Linked DNA regions of Variovorax paradoxus. The protein of the gene in region 1 interacts with the protein of each later gene in a pairwise test. Links are inferred from orthologs where the notes say so. Each region holds a gene or a part of one and is shown in the gene's direction. Other genes may lie near its edges.

What was found.
Region 2: the proteins of odhB (region 1) and NWF24_RS31595 interact in binary tests that used the Escherichia coli proteins (3 or more experiments, as listed by UniProt). The link is inferred for Variovorax paradoxus from one-to-one orthologs.

The regions. Positions count from the first base shown.
Region 1 is NZ_CP102931.1:3,953,987-3,963,011, reverse strand. The notes cover bases 2,172-5,112. They hold odhB (2-oxoglutarate dehydrogenase complex dihydrolipoyllysine-residue succinyltransferase), read left to right. Parts: upstream 2,172-2,978; coding sequence 2,979-4,247; downstream 4,248-5,112. Other genes in these bases: lpdA (dihydrolipoyl dehydrogenase), read left to right, coding at 4,262-5,112; NWF24_RS18885 (2-oxoglutarate dehydrogenase E1 component), read left to right, coding at 2,172-2,924. In the rest of the region: more of NWF24_RS18885, read left to right, coding at 48-2,171; more of lpdA, read left to right, coding at 5,113-5,692; cell division protein ZapE, read left to right, coding at 5,709-6,809; NWF24_RS18865 (hypothetical protein), read left to right, coding at 6,806-7,468; NWF24_RS18860 (PP2C family protein-serine/threonine phosphatase), read right to left, coding at 7,480-8,250; NWF24_RS18855 (YdcH family protein), read left to right, coding at 8,358-8,561; NWF24_RS18850 (ATP-dependent DNA helicase), read left to right, coding at 8,558-9,025. UniProt on the Escherichia coli protein: E2 component of the 2-oxoglutarate dehydrogenase (OGDH) complex which catalyzes the second step in the conversion of 2-oxoglutarate to succinyl-CoA and CO(2).
Region 2 is NZ_CP102931.1:6,757,341-6,766,337, reverse strand. The notes cover bases 2,057-4,969. They hold NWF24_RS31595 (YbaY family lipoprotein), read left to right. Parts: upstream 2,057-3,247; coding sequence 3,248-3,691; downstream 3,692-4,969. Other genes in these bases: NWF24_RS31590 (adenylate/guanylate cyclase domain-containing protein), read right to left, coding at 3,688-4,969; NWF24_RS31600 (acetoacetate--CoA ligase), read left to right, coding at 2,057-3,240. Also shown: NWF24_RS31610 (ABC transporter substrate-binding protein), read right to left, coding at 1-420; NWF24_RS31605 (TetR/AcrR family transcriptional regulator), read right to left, coding at 417-1,145; more of NWF24_RS31600, read left to right, coding at 1,246-2,056; more of NWF24_RS31590, read right to left, coding at 4,970-5,625; NWF24_RS31585 (2OG-Fe(II) oxygenase), read right to left, coding at 5,844-6,554; NWF24_RS31580 (LysR substrate-binding domain-containing protein), read right to left, coding at 6,646-7,548; NWF24_RS31575 (acyl-CoA dehydrogenase), read left to right, coding at 7,747-8,946; NWF24_RS31570 (CaiB/BaiF CoA transferase family protein), read left to right, coding at 8,955-8,997.

The DNA.
Region 1 (9,025 bases):
TCTTAACCAGCTAGTGCTTCCTTCAGGGAAGCGAAGGTCAGCGGATCATGAGCGATTCATCGACGCCCTCGGCGTATACCGCCTATCAAGGCAACACGTACCTCTTCGGCGGCAATGCGCCCTATGTCGAGGAGATGTACGAGAACTACCTCTCCAACCCCGGCAGCGTGCCTGACAACTGGCGTTCGTATTTCGACGCGTTGCAGAACGTTCCCGCCGCCGACGGCACCAACACCCGCGACGTCCCGCACCTGCCGGTCATCAACGCTTTCGCCGAACGCGCGAAGCAGGGCACGACCAAGGTCGTGCAGGCCAGCGGCGCTGATTCCGAACTCGGCCGCAAGCGCACTTCCGTCCAGCAGCTGATTGCCGCCTACCGCAATGTCGGCGCCCGCTGGGCCGACCTCGACCCGCTCAAGCGCGCCGAGCGTCCCGCCATTCCGGAACTCGAGCCCTCGTTCTACGGCTTCACCGACGCCGACCTCGAGACGGTGTTCAACACCAGCAACACCTTCTTCGGCAAGGAGACCATGTCGTTGCGCGACCTGCTCAACGCCTTGCGCGAAACGTACTGCGGCACGATGGGTGCCGAGTACATGTACACCACCGACCAGAACCACAAGCGCTGGTGGCAGCAGCGGCTCGAAGGCGCCCGCACCAATCCCAAGCTCAGCGCCGAGCAGAAGAAGCACGTGCTCAACCGCCTGACCGCGGCCGAAGGCCTCGAGCGCTTCCTGCACACCAAGTACGTCGGCCAGAAGCGCTTCTCGCTCGAAGGCGGCGAAAGCTTCATCGTCTCGATGGACGAGCTGATCAACCAGGCCGGCATCAAGGGCGTGCAGGAAATCGTGATCGGCATGGCCCACCGCGGCCGCCTGAACGTGCTGGTCAACTCGCTCGGCAAGATGCCGGCCGACCTGTTCGCCGAGTTCGATCACACCGCCCCCGAAGACCTGCCCAGCGGCGACGTCAAGTACCACCAGGGCTTCAGCTCGGACGTGACCACCCCCGGCGGCCCGGTGCACCTGAGCCTTGCGTTCAACCCCTCGCACCTTGAAATCGTGAACCCCGTGGTCGAAGGCTCGGTGCGTGCCCGCATGGACCGCCGCGCCGACCCGCTGGGCAAGCAGGTGCTGCCCGTGATCGTGCACGGCGACGCCGCCTTCGCAGGCCAGGGCGTCGTGATGGAAACGCTGGCGCTGGCCGAAACCCGTGGCTACTCCACCGGCGGCACGGTGCACATCGTCATCAACAACCAGATCGGCTTCACCACCAGCGACCCGCGCGACAGCCGCTCGACGCTGTACTGCACCGACATCGTCAAGATGATCGAAGCACCGGTGCTGCACGTGAACGGTGACGACCCCGAAGCCGTGGTGCTCGCCACCCAGCTCGCGCTGGACTTCCGCATGGAATTCCAGAAGGACGTGGTCGTCGACATCATCTGCTTCCGCAAGCTGGGCCACAACGAGCAGGACACGCCTTCGCTCACCCAGCCGCTGATGTACAAGAAGATCGCCCAGCACCCCGGCACGCGCAAGCTGTACGCCGACAAGCTGGCCGCTCAAGGCCTGGGCGACACGCTCGGCGACGACATGGTCAAGGCGCAGCGCGCGGCTTTCGACGAAGGCAAGAACACGGTCGACCCCGTGCTCACCAACTTCAAGAGCAAGTACGCCGTCGACTGGAGCCCGTACCTCAACAAGAAGTGGACCGACGCCGGCGACACCGCCATTCCCTCGTCCGAGTGGAAGCGCCTGGCCGAGAAGATCACCACGCCGCCGCAAGGCTTCACCGTGCATCCGCTCGTGAAGAAGGTGCTGGACGACCGCGCCGCCATGGGCCGCGGCGACGTCAACGTCGACTGGGGCATGGGCGAGCACATGGCCTTCGCCTCGCTGGTGGCCAGCGGCTACCCGGTGCGCCTGTCGGGTGAAGACTCGGGCCGCGGCACGTTCACGCACCGCCACGCCGTGCTGCACGACCAGAACCGCGAGAAGTTCGACACCGGCACCTACACGCCGCTGCAGAACGTGGCCGACAACCAGGCTCCCTTCGTCGTGATCGACTCGATCCTGTCGGAAGAAGCAGTGCTCGCGTTCGAATACGGCTACGCCTCGAACGACCCGAACACGCTCGTGATCTGGGAAGCCCAGTTCGGCGACTTCGTGAACGGCGCGCAAGTGGTGATCGACCAGTTCATCGCCTCGGGCGAAGTGAAGTGGGGCCGCGTCAACGGCATCACGATGATGCTGCCGCACGGCTACGAAGGCCAGGGCCCCGAGCACAGCTCGGCACGCCTGGAGCGCTTCATGCAGCTGAGCGCCGACACCAACATGCAGGTGGTGCAGCCGACCACGGCCAGCCAGATCTTCCACGTGCTGCGCCGCCAGATGGTGCGCAACCTGCGCAAGCCGCTGATCATCATGACGCCGAAGTCGCTGCTGCGTAACAAGGATGCGACCTCGCCGCTGTCCGAGTTCACCAAGGGCAGCTTCCAGACCGTCATTCCCGACAGCAAGGGCCTGAAGGCCGAGAAGGTCAAGCGCCTGATCGCCTGCTCGGGCAAGGTGTACTACGACCTGGCCAAGAAGCGCGAAGAACGTGGCGACGAAGACGTGGCGATCATCCGCGTCGAGCAGCTCTATCCGTTCCCGCACAAGGCATTCGCCGCCGAGATCAAGAAGTACCCCAACCTCGTCGACGTGGTCTGGTGCCAGGACGAGCCGCAGAACCAGGGCGCCTGGTTCTTCGTGCAGCACTACATCCACGAAAACATGCAGGACGGCCAGAAGCTCGGCTACTCCGGCCGTGCCGCTTCGGCATCGCCGGCGGTGGGCTACTCGCACCTGCACCAGGAACAGCAGAAGGCGCTCGTCGATGGCGCGTTTGGCAAGCTCAAGGGCTTCGTGCTGACCAAGTAAAACCAGTTTCTTTTCACACGAATACCCTGAAGAACAAAACGGAGCTCACTCCAAATGTCTATCGTAGAAGTCAAAGTCCCCCAGCTTTCCGAATCCGTGGCCGAAGCCACCATGCTCACGTGGAAGAAGAAGGCCGGCGAAGCCGTCGCCGTCGATGAAATCCTGATCGAAATCGAGACCGACAAGGTCGTGCTCGAAGTGCCCGCGCCTTCGGCTGGCGTGCTGGCAGAAATCGTGCAGCCCGACGGCGCCACCGTGGTGGCCGATCAGCTGATCGCCAAGATCGACACCGAAGGCAAGGCTTCGGCCGCAGCCCCGGCGGCAGCGCCCGCAGCAGCAGCTCCGGCTGCCGCAGCGCCTGCCCCGGCAGCAGCTGCAGCCGCCACCGGCGGTTCGAAGTCCGACGTGGCCATGCCCGCAGCCGCCAAGCTGCTGGCAGACAACAACCTGAAGACCAGCGACGTCGCAGGCACCGGCAAGGACGGCCGCGTCACCAAGGGTGACGTGCTCGGCGCGGTTGCCTCGGGCGCCAAGCCTGCCGCGGCTGCCACCATCGCGGCACCGGCTGCCAAGCCGGCGCTGCCGCAAGTTGCCGCACCGACCGGTGCGCCCGACCTGGGTGAGCGTCCGGAGCAGCGCGTGCCGATGAGCCGCCTGCGCGCCCGCATCGCCGAGCGCCTGCTGCAATCGCAGTCGACCAACGCCATCCTGACCACGTTCAACGAAGTCAACATGGCGCCCGTCATGGAGCTGCGCAAGCGCTTCCAGGACAACTTCACCAAGGAACACGGCGTGAAGCTCGGCTTCATGTCCTTCTTTGTGAAGGCCGCTGTGCATGCGCTGAAGAAGTACCCGGTGATCAACGCCTCGGTCGACGGCAATGACATCCTGTACCACGGCTACTTCGACATCGGCATTGCCGTCGGTTCGCCGCGCGGCCTGGTGGTGCCGATCCTGCGCAATGCCGACCAGATGAGCTTTGCCGACATCGAGAAGAAGATCGCCGAGTTCGGCAAGAAGGCGCAAGACGGCAAGCTGGGCATCGAAGACATGACCGGCGGCACGTTCTCCATCTCGAACGGCGGCACCTTCGGCTCGATGCTCTCGACCCCGATCATCAACCCGCCCCAGTCGGCCATCCTCGGCGTGCACGCCACGAAGGACCGCGCCGTGGTTGAAAACGGCCAGATCGTGATCCGTCCGATGAACTACCTCGCCATGAGCTACGACCACCGCATCATCGACGGCCGCGAAGCCGTGCTGGGCCTGGTTGCCATGAAGGAAGCGCTGGAAGACCCGTCGCGCCTGCTGTTCGACATCTGAGGAGAAAAAATCAGATGGCAAACAAGCAATTCGACGTCGTCGTCATCGGCGGCGGCCCTGGCGGCTACATCGCGGCCATTCGTGCCGCGCAACTCGGCTTCAACGTGGCCTGCATCGACGAGTGGAAGAACGGCAAGGGCGGCCCCGCACCGGGCGGCACCTGCACCAACGTCGGCTGCATCCCGTCGAAGGCGCTGCTGCAATCGTCGGAGCATTTCGACCAGGCCGGCCACCACTTCGCGGACCACGGCATCAAGGTCGAAGGCCTGGGCCTCGACCTCGACAAGATGCTGGCCCGCAAGGACCAGGTCGTGAAGCAGAACAACGACGGCATCCTGTACCTGTTCAAGAAGAACAAGATCACGTTTTTCCATGGCCGCGCCTCGTTCGTGAAGACTGACGAAACCGGCTATGAGATCAAGGTGGCGGGCGCCGCCGAAGAGTCGATCAGCGGCAAGCACATCATCGTGGCCACGGGCTCCAATGCCCGCGCACTGCCGGGCGCACCGTTCGACGAGGAAAACATCCTCTCGAACGACGGCGCGCTGCGCATCGGCGCGGTGCCGAAGAAGCTGGGCCTGATCGGCTCGGGCGTCATCGGCCTCGAAATGGGTTCGGTGTGGCGTCGCCTCGGCGCGGAAGTCACGGTGCTCGAAGCACTGCCGACCTTCCTCGGCGCAGTGGACGAGCAGATCGCCAAGGAAGCCAAGAAGGCCTTCGACAAGCAGAAGCTCAAGATCGAACTCGGCGTCAAGGTCGGCGAGATCAAGTCGTCGAAGAAGGGCGTGAGCGTTGCGTGGACCAATGCCAAGGGCGAAGCCCAGACGCTGGAAGTCGACAAGCTGATCGTGTCGATCGGCCGCGTGCCCAACACCATCGGCCTGAACGCCGAAGCCGTTGGCCTGAAGCTCGACGAGCGCGGCGCCATTGCCGTGGACGACGAGTGCAAGACCAGCCTGCCCAATGTCTGGGCCATCGGCGACGTGGTGCGCGGCCCGATGCTGGCGCACAAGGCCGAGGAAGAGGGCGTTGCCGTGGCGGAGCGCATTGCGGGCCAGCACGGTCACGTCAACTTCAACACGATCCCGTGGGTGATCTACACCAACCCCGAGATCGCGTGGGTCGGCCAGACCGAGCAGCAGCTCAAGGCAGCGGGCCGCTCCTACAAGGCCGGCACCTTCCCGTTCCTCGCGAACGGCCGCGCGCGTGCTCTGGGCGACACGACCGGCATGGTCAAGTTCCTGGCCGACGCTGCCACCGACGAGATTCTGGGCGTGCACATCGTGGGCCCGCAGGCCAGCGAGCTGATCTCCGAAGCCGTCGTGGCGATGGAGTTCAAGGCCAGCGCCGAAGACATCGCGCGCATCTGCCACGCTCATCCGTCGCTGTCGGAAGCAACGAAGGAAGCGGCACTCGCCGTGGACAAGCGCACGCTGAACTTCTGATCTCGCGATCTTTCTTTTGACCAGCGTCAAACAGGCCTATGAGGCGGAACTCGCAGCGCGCGGGTTCCACAGCGATCCAGCGCAACTGCATGCCGTGGAGGCACTGGATCGCTGCGCCAACGAATGGGCCGAGTACAAGGCCCAGCGCTCGAATGCGCTGAAGAAGTTCATCAACCGGCCGGAGCTTCCGCGCGGCGTCTACATGTACGGTGGCGTCGGGCGGGGCAAGAGCTTCCTGATGGACCTGTTCTTCAACGCCGTGCCGCTGCGGCGCAAGACGCGCCTGCACTTTCACGAGTTCATGCGCGAGGTGCACCGCGAACTGCGCGAGTTGCAGGGCACGGTCAATCCGCTCGACGAGCTTGGGCTGCGCATTTCCAAGCGCTACAAGCTGATCTGCTTCGACGAGTTCCACGTGGCGGACATCACCGACGCGATGATTCTTCATCGGCTGCTGGTGTCGCTGTTCGAGAACGGCGTGGGTTTCGTCACCACCTCCAATTTCAAGCCGGACGATCTGTACCCCGGTGGCTTGCACCGCGACCGCATCCTGCCCGCCATCGCGCTGCTGAACGAAAAGCTCGAAGTGCTGAGCGTCGACAACGGCACCGACTACCGGCGCCGCACGCTCGAACAACTGCGCATGTACCTCACGCCGAACGACGCGGCGGCCGAGAAGGAAATGCGCAAGGCTTTCGACAAGCTGGCCGAGACGGCCGACGAAAACCCCGTGCTGCACATCGAGCAGCGCGAGATCCGTGCTCGGCGCAAGGCCGGCGGCGTGGTCTGGTTCGATTTCAAGACGCTGTGCGGCGGTCCGCGCTCGCAGAACGACTACCTCGAAATTGCGAGCCAGTTCCACACCGTGCTGTTGTCCGATGTGCCGCACATGCCGGTGCGCATGGCTTCGGAAGCACGCCGTTTCACGTGGCTGGTCGACGTCTTGTACGACCGGCGCTGCAAGCTCATCATGTCGGCTGAGGTTCCGCCCGAGGCGTTGTACACCGAGGGGCCGCTGTCGCACGAGTTTCCGCGCACGGTCTCCCGGCTCACCGAAATGCAATCGAGCGAGTTTCTCGCCCTGGAACGCCGCATCGTCGACACCCGACTCACATGAAAAAATTCGCTCTTGCCCTGCTCATGACGTTGGCCAGCCTGCCGCTGTGGGCGCAGTCCAACGCCGCCGCGGGCAATGCCGACCTCGAGGGCGAAAAGCGCCGGCTTTCCACCGAGCGCGAGGCCATCGAGAAGCGCTTCGTCGAAGAGCGGGCCGCCTGCTACAAGAAGTTCGCGGTGGAAGACTGCCTGCGCGAGAGTCGCAGCCGTCGCCGCAAGGAAACCGACAACATCAAGCGGCAGGAAACCGCCATAAACGACATCCTGCGCCAGCGCAGCGGCGCGGCCGAGCTGCAGAAGCTCGACCAGAAGGCAGGCACCCAGCGCCCGCAGGACACCCGCGAGAAGCAGGAGCAATCGGTCCAGGGCCAGAAGGAGCGCGAACAGCGCGCAGCCGACCATGCGGCCAGCCGCGCAGCTACAGCGGCCGAGACAGCCGAGCGCGAGCGTCAGTTCCAGTCCAAGCAGCAGGCGCACGCCGACGAGCAGGCCAAGGCGGCCCAGCGTCAAGCCGAGGCGCCTACGGCCGCCAAGCGTTTTGAAGACAAGCAGAAACGCGCCGAAGAGCACAGGGCCAGCCGCGACCGGCAGAACGCCAACCGCAGCAAGCCGCGCGGGGCACCACTGCCGGCACCGGCAGCTTCATCGCCCACGCCCTGACCGGGCACCGCTCAGGCGGCGACCGGTAGCGGGTCGAGCTTCAGAACGGCAATCGAGATGTTGTCGCCGGTGCCCCGGGCCCGGCGGCGCGCTTCACCCACCAGGATTTCGACCGCATCGCGCGGCGGCTGCGCATACAGCACGCTCGCCAGTTCTTCTGGGCTGAAGTAGTGCCAGAGCCCGTCGCTGCAAGCCATCAGCAGGTCGCCCGCCGCCAGCTTCGGGATGTAGTAGGGGTCGACGGGCGGCGGCGTGGTCGTCATGCCCAGGCAGCCGAGCAGGATGTTGCCCTGCGGATGGATGTTGGCCTCGGCCTCGGTGATCTGGCCGCGGTCGATCAGCACCTGCACGTACGAATGGTCGCGCGTGCGCCTGATGAGCTGGCCGTCGTGGAAGTGATAGATGCGCGAGTCGCCGGCGTGGATCCAGGCGCAGTCACCCTTGGGGGTCATGAGGAAGGCCGCCAGCGTGCTGTGCGGCTCCTGTTCGCTGGAGACGGCGGTGAGCTTGATGACCGTGTGCGAATCTTCGAGGATCTGCTTCAGCACGGCTTCGGGGTCGTCGCGGCCGGGCTGGTAGCGGGTGAAGAGCTGGCGTGCCGTCATCAGCACCTGGTCAGAGGCCTTGCGGCCACCGCTGCGGCCGCCCATGCCGTCGGCCACGATGCCCAGCACGCAGCCAGGCACACGCGGATGGCTCATCAGCAGCACCTGGTCTTGTTGGTACGGGCGGTCTCCCTTGTGGAGTCCGGTGGCCGCGGCGAGTCGAAAGCCTTGGGTCATGAGGCATATGCGCCTGAAGCGCGTGTTTCTGTCTGCTCGGAGATTCGTGTCAGGACGTATTATCGAATGAACATGCGCCGCAAAAACTTCGCGTGCGCTCCCCACCGTTGGACTCCAATCTTCACTCCCTTTCCCGTCAGCTGATCGAACTGCGCATCGAGCACGCCGATCTCGACGCCACCATCGACCGGTTGGCCGAAGGCTCGCCGCAAGACGAGCTGCTGCTGCGGCGCCTGAAAAAGCGCCGCCTCGCGTTGCGTGACCAGATCACGCGCCTTGAAAACGACCTCGATCCGAAAGAGCCGGCGTGACAGGTGCGCTCGAAGACAAGGTGCGCGACGCCTTCGCGCAGGACGGCGCGCTGTCGCGTGCCGCCGACCAGTTCCGCGAACGCTCGGGCCAGACCGAAATGGCGATGGCCGTCGCCCGCACCATCGACCAGGGCGGCGTGCTGGTGGTCGAGGCAGGCACCGGGGTGGGCAAGACCTTTTCGTACCTCGTGCCGGCCCTGCTGAGTGGTGAGCGCGTGCTGCTGTCGACCGCCACCAAGACATTGCAGGACCAGCTGTTCGGCCGTGATCTGCCGCGTCTTGTCGAAGCCTTCGGTCTGCCGGTGCGCACGGCGCTGCTCAAGGGGCGCGCCAGTTACCTGTGCCTGCACCGGCTCGACCAGGCGCGTCATGACGCCTCATTGCCCGAGCGAGGCAGCCTGCGCACGCTCGCCAAGATCGAGCAGTGGTCGAAGGCCACGCGCACGGGCGACCTGGCCGAGCTG
Region 2 (8,997 bases), 2.8 Mb from region 1 along the record:
GCCCGGCACGCCGATCTTCTTGCCAATGCAGTCTTGCGGACCCTTGATGCCCGAGCCCGCGCGCGCCACCAGGCCGAAGCCGGTGATGGTCTTCGAGGTGAGGCCTCCGCCGGCCACCAGCACCAGGTCGAGTCCGCCGTCCACCGCCTGCAGGAATACCGAGGGCGTGGGCCCGCCGATCTGCAGCGAGTCGGACTGCAGCGCCGCCGGGATCGTCGAGTTCAGCGGGATGAACTTGAGCTCGACATCGAGGCTGCGCTTCTTGAAGTAGCCCTCTTCGGCCGCCACGAACACCGAGGCGAAGTCGGTCACGGCCGTGTAGCCGAACACGACCTTCGTGCTCGACTGGGCACGCGAAGGCAGCGCGGCAGTGGCCGACACCGCGGCAAGCGCCGACAGCAGGGTGCGTCGTTTCATCATGTCTTTTGTCTCCTGGGGGTGGTTCTTGGGCGTGGCAGCGCGGCGCGCAGGCCGCCGACGATGAAGCTCACCAGCATCGGCGCCACGGCCGGGTCGGCGCGCGTGTTCTCGCCGCGCGAGAGCCGTTCGATGCGGCTGTCGTTCAGGTGGTGCAGCAGCGAGCCCAGTGCGAACTGATAGCCCCAGGCCGCCTGGCTGCGTGTGGCATGCGGCAGCGCGACATGCAACGCATCGATGTACGCCTCGGCCAATGGGTCGAAGTAGGCGCGCAGCACGCGGTCGGCTTCCTCGGTGGCGTGGTACAGCTCGCGCGCCACCAGCAGTGCGTAGTACTCGCCCTCTGAACTTGCGCGCAGCGCCAGCACGGGCGCAGTGAAGGCTTCGATGATGCGCGGCAGCGTGCGCGTGTCGTCGGGGTCGATGTTCACCGCGGCCAGCCCCGCGAGCCGCGCCTCGATGGAGTGGCCCCAGTGCTCGAAGATCGCGTGGAACAGCTCGTGCTTCTGGCCGTAGTAGTAGCCCACCAGCGCCAGCGGCACGCCCGCCTCCTCGGCAATCTGGCGGATCGTCACCACGTGGTAGCCGTGCTGCGCAAAAAGCTTCTCGGCCGCCAGCAGGATCGCCTGCTTGCGGTCGGGCCGCGCAGTCGCGATGGCGACTGCGGCGGGAGGCGGCGTCGCAGCGCGCGAGGTGCTGCGCCTTGCGGCAGGTGTGCGGGTGCTCATGGGAGCATATTGAACGCTTGTACAAAAACATTGAACACGCGTACAAACCCTGAGGTCAACCCCGATTGAGCACGGTCGTTCGCAGCGCTACGCTCGTGCCATGCCCGCTCCCAACATCCCCCAGATCCGCCTCTATCAAGACTGGCTGCGCGATACGCGCGGCCTCGTGTTCGACAGCTACGACGCCCTGTGGCGCTGGTCCGTCACCGAGCTCGACGCCTTCTGGCAGAGCATCTGGGACTACGCCCGCATCGAGTCGCCCACGCCGCACACAGCCGTGCTCGCCGAATCGCGCATGCCCGGCGCGCGCTGGTTCCCCGGCGCCCAGGTCAACTACGCCCGCGAGGTGCTGCGCCATGCCGACGTGGCCCACGCCGCAGGCATGCCCGCCATCGTGAGCGACAACGAACGCGGTGAAGTGCGCGAGATGTCGTGGCCCGAAATGCGCCGCCAGGTCGCGTCAGTCGCGCTCACGCTCAAGTCTCTTGGCGTGCAGCGCGGCGACCGCGTTGCGGCCTACATGCCCAACGTGCCCGAGACCATGGTGGCCTTTCTCGCGTGCTCCAGCATCGGCGCGATCTGGAGCGTGTGCGCGCCCGACATGGGCACCGCCGCCGTGGCCGACCGCTTCCGCCAGATCGAGCCCAAGGTGCTGATCGCCGTCGACGGCGTGCACTACGGCGGCAAGCCGCTCGACCGCAGCGCCGTGCTGCAGGAACTGCGCGGCCAGTTGCCGAGCGTGCAGAAGCTGCTGCTCGTGAAGTCACCGTACGCCACCAACGCCGTGCAGCACGACGTCGACTGGGCACAGGCCACCGACCGCAACGGTGCCGAGGTCGCAGCCTTCGAGCCCGAATGGCTGCCTTTCGATCACCCGATCTGGATCGTCTATTCGAGCGGCACCACCGGGCTGCCCAAGCCCATCGTGCACGGGCAGGGCGGCATCATCCTCACCATGCACGCCTGCGGCCTGCACAACGACGTGGGTGCGAGCTACGGCGCCAACAACTTCGGCGAGCGCTACCACTGGTACAGCTCCACCGGCTGGGTCATGTGGAACTCGCAGCTTTCGGGCATGGCCTTCGGCGCCACCATCTGCATCTACGACGGCAACCCGGCGGGCAGCAAGGAGAAGCCCGACTGGAGCGTGCTGTGGCGCTTCGTGGCGCGGCACAAGGTCACCTTCTTCGGCGCGGGCGCGGCCTACTTCACCAACTGCATGAAGGCCGGCCTCGTCGCGAAGGAATGCGGCGACCTGTCGCGCGTGCGCGCGCTAGGCAGCACCGGCTCGCCGCTGCCCGAAGAGGTGCAGCGCTGGGGCTCCAGGCAGATCCTCGATGCGGGTTCGAAGGAGGTGTGGTGGTGCAACATCTCTGGCGGCACTGACTTCTGCGGGGCCTTCGTCGGTGGCAACCGCGACCTGCCCGAAGTGCCGGGCCAGATGCAGTGCCGCGAACTGGGCCATGCCGTCGAGGCTTGGAACGAACAGGGCCAGCCGGTCATCGGCGAAGTTGGCGAGCTGGTGTGCACCAAGGCCATTCCGTCGATGCCGCTCTACTTCTGGGGCGACGAAGGCAATGCGCGCTACGTGTCGAGCTACTTCGACACCTATCCCGGCGTGTGGCGCCACGGTGACTGGATCAGGATCGGCGAGGACGGCGGCTGCATCATCTACGGCCGCAGCGACGCCACCATCAACCGCCAGGGCCTGCGCATGGGCACCAGCGAGATCTACAGCGCCGTCGAGGGCCTGCCCGAGGTGCTCGACTCGATGGTGGTCGACCTTGAATACCTGGGCCGCGACAGCTACATGCCGCTGTTCGTGGTGCTGCGCCCCGGCGTGTCGCTCGACGACGCCATGCGCATGCGGCTCAACAACGCCATCAAGACCTCGCTGTCACCGCGCTTCGTGCCCAACGACATCTTCCAGGTGGCCGAGATACCGCGCACGCTCTCGGGCAAGAAGCAGGAGCTGCCGATCAAGAAGCTGTTGCTGGGCCAGCCCATCGAGAAGGTGGTCAACCGCGAGGCGATGGCAAACCCGGGCAGCCTGGACTGGTACGTGGCCTTTGCCGCAGAGCGAGCCTCCGCATAATGACCGCATGAAAAGACGCACCAGCCTCCTCATGTTCTCGGCCATCGCCGGCGCCTCTTTGCTGAGCGCCTGTGCCGTGCCTTCTTCGCCAGCTGCAGGCGGAGGCACGCAGCTTCGCGTGAGCGGCACCGTCACCTACCGCGAACGCATCGCGCTCGACCCAGCGGCCGAAGTCGTGGTGCAGCTGCTCGACGTATCGCGCATGGACGCGCCTTCGACCGTGCTCGCCGAGCAGCGCATCAAGGCCAACGGCAAGCAGGTGCCCTTCGCCTACGAGCTGAAGGTGGATGCCGCGCGCATCGACCCGCGCATGCGCTACGCCGTGTCGGCGCGTATCTCGCGAGGCGAGCAGCTGCTGTTCATCAACGACACGCAGTATTCCGTGCTCACGCAAGGCGGCGGTGCCACCGCTGACCTGGTGCTGGTGCGCGTCGCCCAGGCTCCGCGCTAGGAAGTCATCAGCTCGTAGAGCACCATGCGCGTCTGCCGGCCGCGCAGTTCCGCCTGCTCCTCGATGCGCCGCGTGTGAAGCCGGCCGCCGAGCCCGGCGAAGGTGGTTTCCGACATCAGCGTCTGCGTGCCGAGCTGCTTGTTGAAGCCCTCGATGCGGCTCGCCACGTTGATCACGTCGCCGAACGCCGTGTACGACAGCCGGTCGTTCGAGCCCAGCACCCCCGCGATCACCGTGCCTGTGTGGATGCCCACGCGCGTGCGGAACTCGGGCAGGCCCTGTGCCGCCCACTTGCGGTTGAGATCGTCCATTTCCACGTGCAGCTCCAGCGCGGCCAGGCAGGCCTTGTATTCCGCGTCCTTCAGGTCGGAGGGCGCGCCCCACAGCACCATGATGCCGTCGCCGATGAACTTGTCGACCACGCCGCCGTGCCGCGCGAACACGCCCGTCGCCAGGTTGAAGTACTCGGTCAGCATGACCACCAGCACGTCGGTGTCGAGCGACTCCGAGATCGAGGTGAAGCCCTCCACGTCGGTGAACATCACCGTCACGCGCCGCGGTGAGCCGCTGGGTGCGAGCGTATGGCCCTCAGCGATCAGCTGGTTGATCACGTCCACCGGCACGAACTTGCTGAAGGCCTTCAGGCTGCGCGCCGAGTCGTCCAGGGCCTGGTCCAGGTGTTGGATCTCGAGCACGCGGCTCGGTTCGCGCGGCAGGTTGTCCAGCTCCAGCAGGCCGATGCGGCGCGCGATGTGCGAGAGGTTCTCCACCGGCGCTGTCACCAGCTTCGACAGCTTCAGCGACATGAACAGCGCCATCGCGAGGAAGACCAGCGCCAGCGCCAGGCCCCACAGCACCGCGCGGTGCAGGTCGCCCAGCAGCATGTCTTCGGGCACCCAGCTCACCAGCTGCCAGCCGGTGCTGGGGATGCGCGAGGCCTGCACCAGATAGCGGCGGCCTTCGTGGGTGAAGGAGAACTCGGTGTCGGTGCCCCCGCCCGCCGTGCCGTCGGCCACCATGTGCGCGTGCAATGCGCCGAGCACACCGCTGGGCGGCTGCAGCTCGTGCAGCACGCCCGGCATGTCGCTGCGCGCGAGCACGCGGAAGTCGGCGCTCAGCAGCGCGCTGTCGCCGTAGCCGTCGCTGCTGAACTGGCGCACGAACTCCGACAGCCGCCCGAGCGAGACATCGCCCGCCACCACCAGCGCCTGCGCGCTGCTGTCCGCGTAGCGGCGCTTGCTGGGCAGCGCGTAGGTCACGCCAAGCTCCTGCGCGGCGGCGAATACGTACGGCTGCGTCCAGATGGGCCCCTGTGCCTTGCATGCCTGCACGTACCAGCTGCGCTGCGTCGGGTTGTAGTTGCTGCGGAACGACTCAAGGCGCTGCGTGGCATAGCGCTGCTGCACGTCGGCTTCGGCATCCAGCGGCAGCTTGTACTGCCAGGTCTCGGTGGTGAAGCCTGCGCCACGCTCGATGTGGCGCATGGCCGGCACCGGGTAGCGCAGCGCCATCAGCATCTGGCCCTTCTCGTTGCTGACGTAGATGCTGTCGAGCTCGGGCGACTGCTGCAGCAGCGTCCAGAGCAGCTCCGCCGTTCTGTCGGAGTGCTCGCCCGCGGGCTGCAGGCTGGGGGCGGTGCCCGCCGCGTTGATGACCGACTCGGCTTTCTGAAGAAAGGCCAGCACCTTGTCTTCGGTGCGGTCATGGTTGGCTTTGTGCGCGGACACGCCGATGCGCGACACCAGCCGCTGCGAGCCCCAGTAGCCGAGCGACACCAGCAGCAGCGACTGGGCCAGCGCCACGACGCTGACGATGGTGCCCACGTCTACCCGGAAGCGGCGCGAGCGCCCGGCCGGTGCCGGTTGTGTGACAGATTTTTCGACCGACGGCTTTCCAGCCGCTTCCGGATTACCGGAAGAGTTCTTGTTGTTCATGCAGCTCCCTGACGACCAATCGAACGCACCCGCTGCAGCGAAGCCGCGGGCCGGCCTTCGGTGAGCCACGGCCCCGATCGTTGGTGTCGGGGATCCTGGTGGCGCCGGAGGCGGGCGTGATTTTCGCTCGACTTCGGCTGTCTGTGAGGTACTGAACAGCGCCGCAGTGGCTCAGGCCTGTCTAGACCGGAGTCGTTGAAGCGCGTGGAAGCGGCCTGTCAGCGCGCGTCGTGAAAGATGATGCCCAGCGTATGCCGCCGCCCCGAACGCACGCGGCTCACGCCGTGGCGCATCGTCACGCGGTAGCTGCCGCGCGTGCCGGCCACCGGCCGCTGGTTGACCGCGAAGATCACCGCCTCGCCCTGCGCGAGCGGCGCCACCTCGGCGCGCGACTGCATGCGCGGGCGCTGCTCGGTCAGCACGAACTCGCCGCCGGTGAAGTCTTCGCCCGGCTTGCTCAGCAGCACCGTGAGCTGCAGCGGGAATTGCAGGTCGCCGTACAGATCCTGGTGCAGGCAGTTGTAGTCGCCCTCGTCGTAGCGCAACAGCAGCGGGGTGGGGCGCAACTGGCCCGCCGCGTGGCAGCGCGCGAGATACGCGGCGTGGTCCGGCGGGTAGTCGGCCGGCTGGCCCATTGCCGTGGCCCATGCGTTGGCCAGCGGCGCGAGGCGTTCGTACAGCGCGCTGCGGCATGCAGCGAGCCTGGGCGGCAGCGGATTGGCGAAGTACTGGTACTCGCCTTGCCCGAAGCCGTGGCGCTGCATCACCACGCGGCTGCGAAAGCGGTGGGCTTCGTCGTACATGGCCGTGAGCGCAGCGCATTCCTCGGGGGTGAACAGCTGACCGGTGACGGCGCAGCCGCGGGTGGCGAGGTCGGCTTCGATGCGGGGCCAGTCGAGCGCGTCGATGCGGGAAGGCTTTCTTGTCATGCACCCAGTGTCCCGCCTGCGAGCCATCGAGGCTCGCCGTTTCCGGACGCGGGTTTCGATTCGCTCGGCATCACGCTGCGCTAGCGGCGCGTCAACCCTGCCGGGCCTGCTCCAGCAGCCAGTCGCTGAAGAACTTCAGCAGCGGCCGCTGATCGGCCCGCTCTGGCGTCACGAGGTAATAGTTGCGCTCGCCCGACAAGGGCCGCGCGCACGCCACCACCAGCTCGCCGCGCACCAGTTCGTCGGCCACCAGCATCGTCGGCATCAGCGCCACGCCGAGCCCGTGCGACGCGGCCGCGGCCAGTATCGAGAACAGCTCGTAGCGCGGCCCGCCGCGTGCGTTGGGCGCGTCGATCTGCTGCGCGTCGAACCACTGGCGCCAGCCGTCGGGCCGCGTGCTTTGCTGCAGCAGCGGCATCTTCGCGATGGCGGCCGGCGTCACGGCCTTGCCGCGCGGGAGCAGCGACGGGCTGCACACCGGCACCACGTCTTCGTGCATCAGCAGCAGCGCGCGTGTGCCGGCCCAGTTCTCGACCTGCGCGGGCGTGCCGGCGTACAGCGCGGCGTCGAATTCCGCGTCGGCAAAGAGAAAGGGGCGGGTGCGCGTCTCGATGTGCACCACCACGTCGGGCTGCAGCGCCGCGAAGCCGCGCAGGCGCGGCATCAGCCAGCGGGTAGCGAAGGTGGGCACGGCTGCCAATGAGAGCGAGCCGCCTTCGCCCTGGTGGGCCATGGCGTCGAGCGTGTCGCGCTCCATCGCTTCCAGCCGCTTGGTGATCTGCCGCGCATAGGCCGCGCCGCTGGCCGTCAGTGCCACGCCGTGCCGCGTGCGACGGAACAGCGCCACGCCGAGGAAGGCTTCGAGCGTGCCGATCTGGCGCGACACAGCGCTTTGCGTCAGCGCCAGTTCCTGCGCGGCGCGGGTGTAGCTCTCGTGGCGCGCGGCGGCATCGAAGCACACGAGGGTTTGCAGGGGTGGGATCTTGCGGCGCATGTATGCCTCGGGTGTATGTATGAAACCCTGGCCTCTCCAATGGGGAGGCCGATAGAACATCTTGCAAGACATTCTACAAACGCATATCTGGGTGAGGATTCATCGTTTGCGTCATGGTCCCCGCATGGCTAGCATCGGCCCCATTCCTCTCGCTTTTCCCTCTTTTCCCTTTTTCCCCTAATTTCCGGAGACAGCCACATGGCCGCCAAAGCGCAATTCCACTGGGACGACCCCCTTCTTCTCGACCAGCAACTGACCGACGAAGAACGCATGATCCGCGACGCGGCCAATGCCTACTGCCAGGAGCGCCTGGCGCCCCGCGTCATCGAAGGCTTCCGCACTGGCGAGACCGACCCCGCCATCTTTCGCGAAATGGGCGCGCTCGGACTGCTGGGCCCCACGATCCCCGAGCAGTACGGCGGCCCAGGCCTCAACTACGTGGCCTATGGCCTGATCGCCCGCGAAGTCGAGCGCGTCGACTCGGGCTACCGCTCGATGGCCAGCGTGCAGAGCTCGCTGGTGATGGTGCCGATCTTCGAATTCGGCACCGAAGCGCAAAAGCAGAAGTTCCTGCCCAAGCTCGCCACCGGCGAATGGATCGGCTGCTTCGGCCTGACCGAGCCCGACCACGGCTCCGACCCCGGCAGCATGGCCACGCGCGCCAAGAAGGTGCCGGGCGGCTACTCGCTCAGCGGCTCGAAGATGTGGATCAGCAACTCGCCCATCGCCGACGTGTTCGTGGTGTGGGCCAAGGAAGTCAGCGAAAGCGGCACGGTCGGCCCCATCCGCGGCTTCGTGCTCGAAAAGGGCATGAAGGGCCTGAGCGCTCCCGCGATCCACGGCAAGGTCGGCCTGCGCGCCAGCATCACCGGCGAGATCGTGATGGACGGTGTGTTCTGCCCCGAAGAAAACGCCTTCCCCGAAGTGCAAGGCCTCAAGGGCCCGTTCACCTGCCTGAACAGCGCCCGCTACGGCATCTCGTGGGGTGCCCTGGGCGCCGCTGAAGACTGCTGGCACCGCGCCCGCCAGTACACGCTGGACCGCAAGCAGTTCGGCCGCCCGCTCGCCGCCAACCAGCTCATCCAGAAGAAGCTGGCCGACATGCAGACCGAAATCACGCTGGGCCTGCAAGGCAGCCTGCGCCTGGGCCGCATGAAGGACGAGGGCATTGCCGCAGTCGAAATCACCTCGATCATGAAGCGCAACAACTGCGGCAAGTCGCTCGACATCGCCCGCATGGCGCGCGACATGATGGGCGGCAACGGCATCAGCGATGAGTTCGGCGTGGCCCGCCACTTGGTGAACCTCGAAGTGGTCAACACCTACGAAGGCACGCACGACATCCACGCGCTCATCCTGGGCCGCGCCATCACCGGCATCGCAGCGTTCGCGAACTGATCGAAGGCATGAGCAACAAGCCCGCAGCACTCGACGGCATCAAGGTCCTCG